Regions from separate parts of the Photobacterium damselae subsp. damselae genome, predicted to be linked through region 2. Evidence: predicted binding sites of a transcription regulator. Region 2 holds the regulator's gene; each other region holds the start of a gene.
The links. The regulator CRP, encoded in region 2, controls carbon source genes, mostly activating them, when cyclic AMP is high. The targets are predictions, from matches to a motif close to TGTGANNNNNNTCACA.
Positions count from the first base shown of each region.

Region 1: the regulator CRP is predicted to act here: its motif matches at 1,825-1,840, upstream of rppH (RNA pyrophosphohydrolase).
Region 3: the regulator CRP is predicted to act here: its motif matches at 2,424-2,439, upstream of udp (uridine phosphorylase).

Region 1 is NZ_CP146970.1:604,009-608,300, forward strand. Features, by position in the region: gene WAX86_RS02750 (LysR family transcriptional regulator) at 1-703, shown strand, start outside; gene mutH (DNA mismatch repair endonuclease MutH) at 700-1,368, opposite strand; gene rppH (RNA pyrophosphohydrolase) at 1,994-2,515, shown strand; gene ptsP (phosphoenolpyruvate--protein phosphotransferase) at 2,556-4,292, shown strand, end outside.
Region 2 is NZ_CP146970.1:3,027,734-3,032,025, forward strand. Features, by position in the region: gene WAX86_RS13910 (hydrolase) at 1-105, shown strand, start outside; gene WAX86_RS13915 (YheU family protein) at 146-361, shown strand; gene WAX86_RS13920 (phosphoribulokinase) at 495-1,364, shown strand; gene WAX86_RS13925 (OsmC family protein) at 1,414-1,818, opposite strand; gene crp (cAMP-activated global transcriptional regulator CRP) at 2,205-2,837, shown strand; gene WAX86_RS13935 (hypothetical protein) at 2,995-3,177, shown strand; gene WAX86_RS13940 (DUF1338 domain-containing protein) at 3,279-4,085, opposite strand; gene astD (succinylglutamate-semialdehyde dehydrogenase) at 4,116-4,292, opposite strand, start outside.
Region 3 is NZ_CP146970.1:2,187,635-2,191,926, forward strand. Features, by position in the region: gene WAX86_RS09750 (Card1-like endonuclease domain-containing protein) at 147-1,313, shown strand; gene udp (uridine phosphorylase) at 1,446-2,213, opposite strand; gene WAX86_RS09760 (zinc/cadmium/mercury/lead-transporting ATPase) at 2,679-4,292, opposite strand, start outside.

The DNA.
Region 1 (4,292 bases), 820 kb from region 2:
TACCGAGCATGGGCGTACACTGTTGGTAAAAGCTAAGCGGATCCTATCCCAATGCCAACAGTTAGTTGCCAATGCAGATGAATTACAGCAAGGGGTTGAATCAAAGCTAACTATTGCGTTGCAGTCGATGACAATGAGTCAACCGCTAACCCAAGCTTTAGCCAAATTTGAGCAAGACTACCCATTTGTTGAGATTGAAATTTTAAATGCAACTGAAGATGAAATTGTCTCTTTACTCAATTCAGGCCGGGCGCAAATAGGGGCTCTACTTCAACTTGATACGCTACCTCAGGAAATTGAAGCGTACGGTATTGGTAGCTTGGCTATGGTCTGTATTGTGGCTCCTTCTCACCCATTAGCTCGCAAGTCACAAATTGATTGGCCCGACCTTATTACCCATCGCCAAATTGTCCTATCTGGTCGTCATCATCAACATAAGCGTTGGCAAGTTTCTGATTCAATATGGAGTACGGAAAGTGCCATTAGCGCAGTGAACTTAGTGATGGGAGGGATTGGCTGGACTGTGGTGCCTTTAGATATGGTGAAAGATTTAATTACCGCAAATGTGCTAACACGCCTTCCATTGAGTTTTGAAGGGCAAACTTGGCATCAAGGTGTTGATATTGTTTGGACTCGTTTACATCCAGCAGGTCCAGCTGCACGTCAATTGCGGTTATATTTAACCGAGGCTAGGCTGAGTTAACAGATAAAGTAACGTTCTAAAATAGCGGCGGTAAAATTGGTTTTTAAGTAGAAACCTCGAGGCAGTGTTTTGATTGGCTGACCATTAGCACCATAGGCTTCAGTTAATGCTTTGCTATTGGCTGCTTTAGGACGTAATTGTAGAACTTCTCCGTGGCGTGCGGTGATCTGCTCTACTTGCCCTAAGACAATCATATCCATTAACTCTTCCCAATCTTGCTGTAATTGCGCTTCTTCTTGTGCTGATGGACTCCAAATCAAAGGAGAACCAACATGCCTATCTGCTAGGGGTAAATCGCGTTCACCTTCAACGGGTATCCACAATACACGCGCTAATTTGTGCCGAATATGGCTTTGCTGCCAACTGAGCCCTTGAACACCAATTAACGGCGCAACACAAACAAAAGTGGTTTCTAGTGGTTTGCCACTATAGCCAATCGGGATGGTTTTTAGCTCAATGCCAAGTTCGGCAAAATCAGGGACGGGTTTACTGCCAGCACTGGCCCCTAAGTGCCATTCGAGCAGTTGACCCACCCAGCCTTTATCTCGACGAAGATCAGGAGGGACAGCGATTCCTGCTTGATGTGCTAATTCTCCCAGGGTCAGACCTGCCAACTCTTGGGCTCGTTGTAATAGTTCATTTTCAGATAAAGGGGTGGGGCGCATGATAAAAATCTATGTAGCAAATAAGACCATAATGGTAACACGAATAGGATACTGACAAATAATGGCACGATATATTGAAATTGTTGACTTAGGATCCCAAGAAAAAGATATCCACAGGCAAAAATAAAAATTATCATCAAAAAACAGATACTGGCTGTTTGAACAGTGGTTTGAGTGGTTATTGAGCGCGTCACTGTGTTTTTTTTATTCAAAAGTTTAGTGGTATTGTGGATAAAGATAAAGTTGGTCGATCTTTGACCGATCCGTTTTTTGTTCGTTAGGATCTTTTATAATCAAACTGAGTTATATGATTGTTTTTGTTATAAGGCTATGTTTTTAAAGTTTATTATTAAATATTCTCGTGTTTTTTATTCATGATTCTTGAATGGTGATGTCGTTAATTTGGGCTTGAAATTGAGTTTCTACACAAATCTATCCACAGAAAGAGTGAATAAATGTGGGATAGGTCTCATTTGGATGTTCATAAAGTTATATGAAGTGTGAAGTTATCCAGAAAGTGCGGGGAATGTAGGAAAAAAGAGTTATTAATTAGAATGTTTGTTTACCCTTACCCACATTATGTGAAAAAATCGAGGTAATAGATATTTATAATTGAGGTCGTCCAGTGATTGATGGCGATGGATACCGTCCTAATGTAGGAATTGTTATCTGCAATAGCCGCGGCCAAGTATTCTGGGCTCGACGATATGGACAACACTCTTGGCAGTTTCCACAAGGTGGCATAGACGATGGTGAAACACCAGAACAAGCTATGTATCGCGAACTGTATGAGGAAGTAGGACTAACGAAAAAGGACGTAAGAATTGTAGCATCTAGCCGCCATTGGCTACGTTATAAATTACCAAAGCGTCTAGTTCGTTGGGACTCAAAACCTGTTTGTATCGGGCAAAAGCAGAAGTGGTTTTTGCTGAGCTTGGAATGTGATGAGTCCAAGGTCAATATGCAGCGAGGAAACACACCAGAATTTGATGGTTGGCGTTGGGTCAGCTATTGGTATCCGGTGCGTCAGGTGGTGTCATTTAAGCGTGATGTTTATCGTCGTGCATTAAAGGAATTTGCAGCTCTTGCGATGCCTTTTCAAGAGCGAAAAGAACGTAAGTTTAAACGCAAAAACCGCCGCAACTAAATTTGGAAGAGGCAATAGCGATAGAAGGAATTAATTTGGCATGCTGGCGCAGTTACGCGAAATTGTTGAAAAAGTAGTCAGTGCATCTAATCTTATTGATGCACTTGATCAATTGGTCATTCAAACGTGTCTTGCGCTCGATGCAGAGTGTTGCTCTATCTATATTGCCGATCATGGCCGCCGAGAATATACCTTAATGGCGACCAAAGGCCTTCATAAGCAAAGTGCCCATGTTGCACTAAAATTTGATGAGGGCTTAGTTGGGCTTGTTGGTCGTAAAGCTGAGCCTGTTAATGTTGCAGATGCTCATAATCATCCTGAATTTAAACACCTACCTGATATTGGCGAAGAGAGGTTTGCTTCTTTCTTTGGTACGCCAATTATTCACCAACGCCAAGTTCTTGGAGTTTTGGTGATTCAACAACGCTGTTGTCGAGTTTTTGATGAGAGCGAAGAATCTTTTATGGTCACCTTGGCCGCTCAAATTGCCACTATTCTTGCCCATGCGAAAGCGCAAGGTATGTGGCCACGTCAACGTCAGGGCATGCACTATACTGGTGTTGTTGCTTCAACTGGGATTGCCGTTGCAAAAGCGTGGTGGGATGACACGCAACCTCAGTTGGAGTCGGTACAGCCAGCTTTTGCCGCAGATATTACTCAAGAGCAAGAGCGACTCTCGATTGCAATCGATAAAGCCAGTGCTGAGTTTCGTCGCCTGCGTAAACGTTTTGATAATGAGCTACAAAAAGAGACGCTAGCCATTTTTGATCTGTTCAGTCATCTACTCAATGATCCTATGTTGAGAAAAGATCTGTTTGCCAAGATCAACGCAGGTGATTTAGCTGAATGGGCTGTGCGTCAAGTCGTTGAAGATTATTCGGCTCGTTTTGCTCAAATGAGAGATGAGTACCTAAAAGAGCGAGCCCAAGATTTACGTGAATTGGGGCAGCGCCTGCTCTATTTTCTCTCCCATGATGAAGTGGTCGAGCAAAAATGGGATGAGCCGATTGTCTTGTTAACGCGAGAGCTAACCGCTGCCATGTTAGCAAGTATTCCTACCGATAAATTAGCCGCTGTTGTTGCTCAAGAGGGGGCTGCTAACTCTCATGCGGCTATCTTATCGCGTACTCTTGGTGTCCCTGCGATCATGGGGGTTGATTTTGTTCCTGAATCAGCACACAACAAGCGAGTTATTGTTGATGGTTATCGGGGCGAATTTACCGTACAGCCTAATCGTTTAGTGCTAAAAGAGTATCGTCGCCTCCTTAAAGAAGAACAAGAACTGACGCAAATTGTTTCTGAAGAGTTGGCTCGACCGGCAATAACATCAGATGGATGTAAGGTTCAAACGTACTTGAATACGGGGTTAAACTCTGAAACTTGCCAAAATTTAAAAGCTGGCATCGATGGGGTTGGGCTTTATCGAACCGAAGTTCCTTTTTTATTACAGCACAGCTTTCCCTCTGAAGATGAACAACGCAGCCAATATCATACGATGTTGACAACCTATGCTCCTATGCCTGTTGTGATGCGAACGCTCGATATCGGGGGAGATAAACCATTACCTTATTTGCCAATAGAAGAAGATAATCCTTTTCTTGGTTGGCGAGGCATTCGTTTTACTCTCGATCACCCTGAAATTTTTACGATTCAAGTTCGAGCTATGTTGCAAGCAAGTATTGGGCTGAATAACTTAGATATTTTACTTCCGATGATCTCTAGCGTTGGCGAAATTGAAGAAGCCAAAGAGTTAATCGATAAAGCTTATCAAGATGTG
Region 2 (4,292 bases):
GGCAGTCTCTTAAAACCTAAAATGTGGTTAGAAAAAACAATTCCAGTCTGGTTTACGGAGCAATTAGCCTTAAACAAACAATCATCGCATGGTAGTCAGGTTTAATACTATAATCTGCTAATGTTTTCTTTAGTGGCAAGTTGTAATGATTATTCCTTGGCAACAAATTGATAGTGAGACACTCACCAACTTGATTGAACATTTTGTTCTGCGAGAAGGAACCGACTATGGCGAACAAGAGTTAAGCCTTGCAGATAAAGTGGCTCATGTTCGTCAACAATTAGAACATGGTGAAGCGGTCATTGTTTTTTCTGAGCTTCATGAGACTGTTGATATTAAATTGCGCTCTCAACTTTGCTGATAGCGAAAATAAATTTCTTCTGTTATATGCGTGCTGTGGCAAATCACAGCGAAAAAAAGCCCCTCTCCTTGCATATTCCTTAACATGTTGTTAATAAATAGCCAACTATAGCAAAAGGATATGCAGGGAACTTATGTCAGCCAAACATCCCATTATCGCTGTCACTGGTTCATCAGGAGCCGGTACGACAACGACTTCAGAAGCGTTTCGTAAAATGTTTAATATGATGAACATTAAAGCGGCATGGCTTGAGGGTGATAGCTTTCACCGTTTCACCCGTCCTGAAATGGATGTCGAAATCCGTAAAGCAAAAGAACAAGGTCGACATATCAGTTATTTTGGGCCTCAAGCCAACGACTTTCCCCTACTTGAACAATTTTTTAAGCAGTATGGCGAAGATGGCTCTGGGGAGTATCGTCGTTATCTTCATACCTTTGATGAGGCGGTTCCTTATAATCAAATGCCTGGAACGTTCACCCCTAAACAACAACTGGCAGAGAACACAGATCTCCTGTTTTACGAAGGGTTACATGGCGGTGTGGTTGATGGTGATATCAATGTTGCTCAGCATGTGGATCTACTGATCGGCATGGTGCCCATTGTAAATTTAGAGTGGATTCAAAAAATAGTCCGTGACACCCGAGATCGCGGCCATTCACGAGAAGCAGTCACAGAATCTATCGTTCGCTCGATGGATGATTACCTCAATTATATCACCCCTCAGTTTTCTCGAACCCATATCAACTTTCAGCGAGTCCCCACGGTTGATACCTCAAACCCTATTAGCGCCAAAGGCATACCAACACTCGATGAAAGCTTTGTTGTAATCCGTTTCCGTGGGCTGAAAAATGTCGATTTCCCCTATTTATTGGCAATGATCCAAGGTGCCTTTATGTCTCGCCATAACACCTTAGTTGTACCTGGCGGTAAAATGGGATTTGCGATGGAATTGATCATGCGACCACTATTACAGCAGTTGATCGAAAAAGGAAAAATAGGCTAAAGAAAACCGTATGGCGAGATAAAGATTCTCGCCATAGTTATAACAAAGCTTATGCAGCAACCACTTGGTAGGAGTGAGTCAACTCAACGCCTTTACCTAGCATCAAGCAGACAGAGCAGTATTTTTCTAGAGAATTAGCTACAGTTTGAGCGACTAATGCTTCATCAAGATCAACGCCTGTCACCACAAAATGTAAGTTAGCTTGTGTAAAAAGACGAGGCGCTTGTTCACGACGAGTCGCTGAAATTTGAGCCTCACAAGCTGTAATTTTTTGTCCTGCTGATTTTAATCCTTCAACCACATCAACAGAACTGCAACCACCTGCTGCCATTAAGACTAATTCCATTGGACTTGGCGCTTTATCACCACCATTACCATCCATCACAACACTATGGCCTGAGCTTGATTGACCTAAGAACGTCATCCCTTCAACCCATTTCACTCGTGACTGCATCTTTGACTCCATTTTCAGACAGAATATACGTTTTAAACCTCATTCTTGATGATAAAACAGCAGGTGTAAACCTCTAAATTTAAGCCAGCGTCGCAAAATGAAGTATGACTTGTAGCACACTTTCAACCAAAGTTTTGTGATGAAATATTAAGCAATTTATAATTAACTGCTAACGGTGTGATCATGTGCACACTTATGAGTACAAAATGAGCGACTCCGTTAGATTAATATCAAGAAAAACCCAAAGAAAAAGGATACACTCTGTAACTATTCAAAGAAGCTTGCAAATTGCAGCGATATGAATACCCTGTCAACGAGTAGTCCTTTGGCCCTTAGACTTAAAAGGAATGCGTTGTTAGGCAACAAATGCAGAGGAAGTTATAAATATGGTTCCAGGTAAACCTCAAACAGATCCAACTCTTGAGTGGTTTCTTTCCCATTGCCACATTCACAAGTACCCGTCAAAGAGCACTTTGATTCACGCGGGTGAGAAAGCAGAAACTCTCTACTACATTGTGAAAGGTTCTGTTGCGGTGTTAATCAAGGATGAAGAAGGCAAGGAGATGATCCTGTCTTACCTAAACCAAGGTGACTTTATTGGTGAGCTAGGCTTATTTGAAGAAGGTCAAGAGCGTACTGCATGGGTTCGTGCTAAAACCCCATGTGAAGTTGCTGAGATCTCTTTCAAAAAGTTCCGCCAACTAATTCAAGTGAACCCAGATATCTTAATGCGTCTTTCAGCGCAAATGGCTCGTCGTCTACAAGTGACTAGCCAAAAAGTGGGTGACCTTGCATTCCTTGACGTAACAGGTCGCATCGCTCAGACATTGCTAAACTTGGCTAAACAGCCAGATGCAATGACTCACCCAGACGGTATGCAGATTAAGATCACTCGTCAAGAAATCGGCCAAATCGTTGGTTGTTCTCGTGAAACAGTGGGTCGTATTCTGAAAATGCTAGAAGAGCAGAATCTAATCTCTGCTCACGGTAAGACCATCGTTGTATACGGTACTCGTTAAGCTTTATAGCTCACGAGATACAAAAAAAACCGCATATTCTACTATGCGGTTTTTTTGTGCCTAAATAGCCACCACTGTCACAGACTCTTCACTTGCAGCAAAGAAAAGTTTTGCTACAGTTAATGCGAACCAATAATTTAAGCATTGAGTGTGATATATGGATATTGAACGCTTCACCGACCATGGACAGAGTCCGGCAACCGCCATCATTATGGATCTTCCTGCTACTGTAGAAATGACAGGATTTACTTCCCGTCGCTATCTTCTCTCTCAGCAACCGCCGCAAGCTCGATCATTTAGCGAAGAAACGCCTTATTGGGCAACCCCTCTTGAACGCTAATATTAATTAACTTCAGTCCAAATGATTTAGGTACGGAAAACGCCACCGCACCTAAATCATACTCAGTCGTCCAAATACTACCAACCTAAGCTAATACCTCATCAATTCTCATTACTTTGGTAAGTGCTTTCAAAAATACGATTGGCTGAAGCTTCTACAAATCCAGAAAAGAGATCGCCATTTGCCATCGGATATCGTTTAGCAAACTCATAAAAACCACCCGGTATTAGCTGCTTCCCATCGCTAAACTCCACCATAACTTTATCTGCCATGGTTGAAGATTGCTCCAACATTAATGCAGCACTACCTTTTACTGCGCCACCAGCTTGGTTAATCGCAAAACCATTGTGAGTCAGATAATGATTCACTTCCGCCACTTCAGTAAATTGCTCCAGTGGATTAATACTGACGGTAAAATGATTAGCGCCAAAACCATGGGCCGCTACCCAAGCTGCATATTCACTCTCTTGAGCTAACATTTGATATTCTTGATAACTCAACGTCCACGGTCTTCCTTGGGATAAAAACATTGAGTTAGAAAAATAGCCATGGGGAACTTGGTCTAACAGTTTGCGTACCAACAGTTGTAATTGGCTAGAACACTGCCCTAACTGGAGCTCACTAATAAAAACCTTGGGCAAAACTGGATTTGGATGTTCAAAGTGCTCAGCATACAGTTTCTTTTCCTCAAACTTATACTGACCTTTTGGCTCATATCCTACCGCGATAAAAGCTGCAGCTACCCGATCTAACCCGCAACGAGGCAAGTTATAGGTGCGCAAAGCAATATGATCGTTCATCAGAGGATCATCTTCTGTCAGCAACTGCTGAACTTTCTCAGCAGAAGGACATAACCGGGTAATGTAATCTTGCCACAACTGGGAAAATAACAATTGGGCTCGCTCCATATCGACTCCTTGATATCACTTGGATTCTATTTAAGGTAGCACAATTCCGGGAAGTAACTGCTCAGGCAATTCGACATCATCCCCTTCAACGGAGGCCATCGGGTAGGCGCAATAATCCGCGGCATAATATGCACTCGGACGTAAATTGCCAGAGGCACCAAGCCCACCAAATGGAGCACTGCCACTGGCTCCGGTTAATGGTCGATT
Region 3 (4,292 bases), 840 kb from region 2:
TTTTTGCTAACAATCAACTAACTGTAATGGGTCAATTATTTATTTAGGTTTGTAGTTCGTGCGACATTTTTCACTTTTTTCACCCTTTTAATGCGCACATAACGATACAACCTGTAATAAATGCAGGGAAAGCATTAAGGATTTATATGATAACTCACGTTGGCATTATCGATCAGGATCCAGTAAGACTGATCACCCCCCTTCTTGATCACGGTGTACCCGCAGACAAGATGATTTTTATTGGTATTGAAAACCAGTATGAGCAATACGAACGTCTCGCTTCCATTCTAACTCCACGCAATATTAAGGTTGAGTTTTTTGAAGTGCCTGATGTCATCAATATTGCAGCAATTCGCAGTCGGTTAGAAGAATTAGCGGCACGATTAAAAGATACCAGCGGTGAGATTTGGTTTAATGCCAGTTGTGGTCTTCGCCATCGATTACTGTCTGCTTATGAAGTGTTCCGTACCTTCCATTGGCCCATCTATGTTATCGAGCCTTACAGTGATGAAATGTGCTGGCTCTACCCTTCCGATAGAGAACAACAACAAGTTGAAGACCGTATCCAACTAACAGATTACCTAACTATTTTTGGTGCGCGTAGTGAGCTGCCAGAGCACAATATTCCTGACTCTTTAAACGAGCAATTATGGGAGTTGGGTCAACGTTGGGCAAGTTCCGCACTCGAGTTAGGCCCAGGTCTTGCGACACTAAACTACCTAGCAACAACATGTCGTAAAGAACAAAAATTGGATGTTGAGCTAAGCGAAAAACAGCAAGGCTATAAAGAGTTAGGTACATTAATTGCTGACCTTGAAGAAACCGGAATGGCTCATTACCATGAAGGTATTCTGACCTTTAAACACGAAGAAGCTCGCCGCTTTGCTAATGGCGAATGGCTAGAGAACTTAGTGCACCTAACTGTTCGAGCTATTCAAAATGAACTGCCAACTATCCAAGATCATTCGTTAGGCGTTCAGGTTTATCGTAAAATTGGTGATCGCGAAGTTCGCAATGAACTGGATGTGGCAACGATTGTTAATAACAAACTACACATTATTGAATGTAAAACAAAAGGCATGCGTGAAGACGGTGATGATACGCTTTATAAGCTAGAATCCCTTCGAGATTTATTAGGTGGTCTACAAGCTCGTGCCATGTTGGTAAGTTTCCGTCCACTGCGTCATCATGACCTAGTTCGTGCTCAAGATTTGGGACTTGCCATTATTGGTCCTGATCAACTAGGCGATTTACAAACCCATTTGTATGAATGGCTAAAAGGTGCCGGTGGCCAAGCGCATAATATTGCGTAATAAAGAAATCAAAAACGGGAGAGTCTAACTTTCCCGTTTTTTATTACTGACAACAAAAAGCCGATGTTATAGCTACTCATTAAAAGCGTATAACATCGGCTTTATTAGTATTTGATAATGCTCTGATAGCGATTATTCAGCTAGCATGCGACGTGCAGCATCAACAACAACTTTAATTGATTTAGCTTCAGTCTCTTTTAAAGTTGCGTGATCTGGGATCTCTTTTTGAGTACGGTTAATAATTACACCCGCAACACAACCCGCGCGTAGACCTGAACTTGCACACATAGTTAATAGTGTTGCAGATTCCATCTCAAAGTTCAGAACACCCATTTCTTGCCACTCTTTCATTGAGCCTTGGAAACGGCGAACAACACGACCAGTGAATGTGTCATAGCGCTCTTGACCTGGGTAGAAAGTATCGCTTGATGCAGTAACACCAGTATGAACGGTTAAACCTTCATCATCACAAGCATTCTTCATTGCAGTTGCCACATCAAAGTCAGCAACAGCTGGGAATTCCATTGGTGCAAAGTGTAGACTTGCGCCATCTAAACGAACAGAACCAATAGTAACGATCATATCGCCGACGTTGATATTAGGCTGAATAGCACCAGTTGTACCAACACGTAAGAATGTACGAACACCTAATTGTGCAAGTTCTTCCACTGCAATCGATGTTGATGGACCACCGATACCTGTAGAACAAACAACAACAGATTTACCATCTAATTTTGCACGGTAAACAGTGTATTCACGAGAGCTAGCAAGAAACTCAGGCTCATCCATAAGATTAGCAATTTTTTCAACACGAGCTGGATCGCCTGGAATGATAGCAAGCGTTGCGCCATTAAGATCAGCTTGATTCACGCCTAGGTGGAAAACTTTGTTGTCAGACATAATCTTATCCTTTTTTGTCTTGCCGCTCTGAGGTAGGTACAGAAATTATCGGCTCATGAATTATGATAATTTTCGACAGTGTTTAGTCACAAATAATTATGAGTATAAGCACTCTCGAAACTTGTAAAAAGCAGAAAAAAGATACACTTTACTTGGCATCTTTCCTCTCAAGAACATGTCATAACCATAGCTGATAGATTCAGAGAATTAAGTGATAAAAATCACATATAACGAAACATTTTTATTTTCAGATTTCAACTTTTAGTGATTTAAATCACGCTTTAACGTTTGCTTTTGTCGTGTATCACAAAATTAAGTCATATCAAGTGACAACCAATTCAGCTCTTTTTAGACAAAAACTTGTTCATTTCAGTCAAATGAGCACTCATTATTTTAAGCCGTAAAAATCTCTAGAGACAAAAAAGCGGTACCTTTCGATACCGCTTTTAGTTAATGGCTAAACCATCATACTTTTGATTTAAATTTTAATAGCCTTAATGCATTTAATGTAACTAATGCTGTAGCGCCACTATCTGCTAAGACCGCGACCCAAAGACCGGTAAATCCAAGTAAGGTCGTTACCAAAAACAGAGCTTTTAAACCAAGTGCCAATGTAATGTTTTGACGAATATTGGCCAGTGTTGCACGAGAAAGCTCAATCATAACGGGCAGTTCAGCCACTCGGTTATGAGTCAAAGCGGCTTCAGCTGTTTCAAGAGCAACATCAGTACCGCCCCCCATCGCAATACCAATTGAAGCTGTTTTCATTGCTGGAGCATCATTGATGCCATCACCAACCATTGCAACATGGGCTTTTTCTGTCGCTTTACGAACCTCTGTTACTTTGTCTTCAGGCAATAAGCTGGCTCTAAAGTCCATATTACCTAACTCACTGGCAATTGCTTGAGCCGCCCTTGAGTTATCACCGGTTAGCATTAAAGAGCGAACGCCGAGTTTTTCAAGCTTTCGTACCGCATCAATAGCATCTTTTCGTAAATTATCTCGCCAAGCAATAAGTCCTACCGCATGACCATTACGAACAGCAACCACTAATGTCTTTCCTTGTGATTCTAATGCAAGAGCCTGTTCTTTCTGATTGTCTGAAAGTTGAATGTCTTGTGGCAGACGATCTGCGGCACAAAGCATAAAATGATCGCCTTCTGTCACCCCTTGGATGCCTCGACCAACAATGGCTTGACGCTCATCAGCTTCAGACAGGGGTAAAGAGCGTTCTTTTGCTAAATTAACAACCGCCATAGCCAGTGGATGTAATGATCCCATCTCAACAGCTGCTGCTTGGCGTAGTAATTTATCATCGTCGCCATCCCAACTAACGGCATCAGTCACAACAGGTTTACCCTCTGTTAGAGTGCCTGTTTTATCAAAAGCGACCACTTCAACATGACCCAATTGCTCTAATGCTGCTCCACCTTTAATTAGCGCACCATGACGAGCAGCAGCAGCTAAACCCGAGGTAATAGCGGCAGGCGTTGAAATAACCAATGCACAAGGACAAGCAATAAGAAGTAGCGTTAAACCTTTATAGATCCATGTATCCCATACCCCACCAAAAAATAGCGGTGGTACAACAATCACTAACGCAGCAAGACCAATCATCGCAGGGGTATACCAACGACTGAATTTATCTAAGAAGCGTTCTAACGGAGCCTTACGAGCCTCGGCATCTTCAATAAGATGAAGAATACGATCAATGGCATTTTCACCTTGCGCCGAGATGATGGTCAAACGCACGACTTTATCCACCACCATACAACCAGCCATCACTTTCTCGCCCAGTTGACGCTCAACAGGAACAGATTCCCCTGTTAATGCACTTTCATCAAAACTAACAGAAGATGTTAAAATTTGACCGTCGGCAGGTAAGCGTGAACCAGGAGCGACTTCGATGATATCACCCGGTTTTAATTCACTGGCTGGCACTTTTTTCTGCTCACCATTAGGTAAAATAACCGTAGCCTCTTCTGGCACCAATGCCATTAATGCTTGAACTCCACTACGAGCGCGAGACGCGGCATAACCTTCGAGTTGCTCACCAATTAAAAACAGCAAAATAACCAT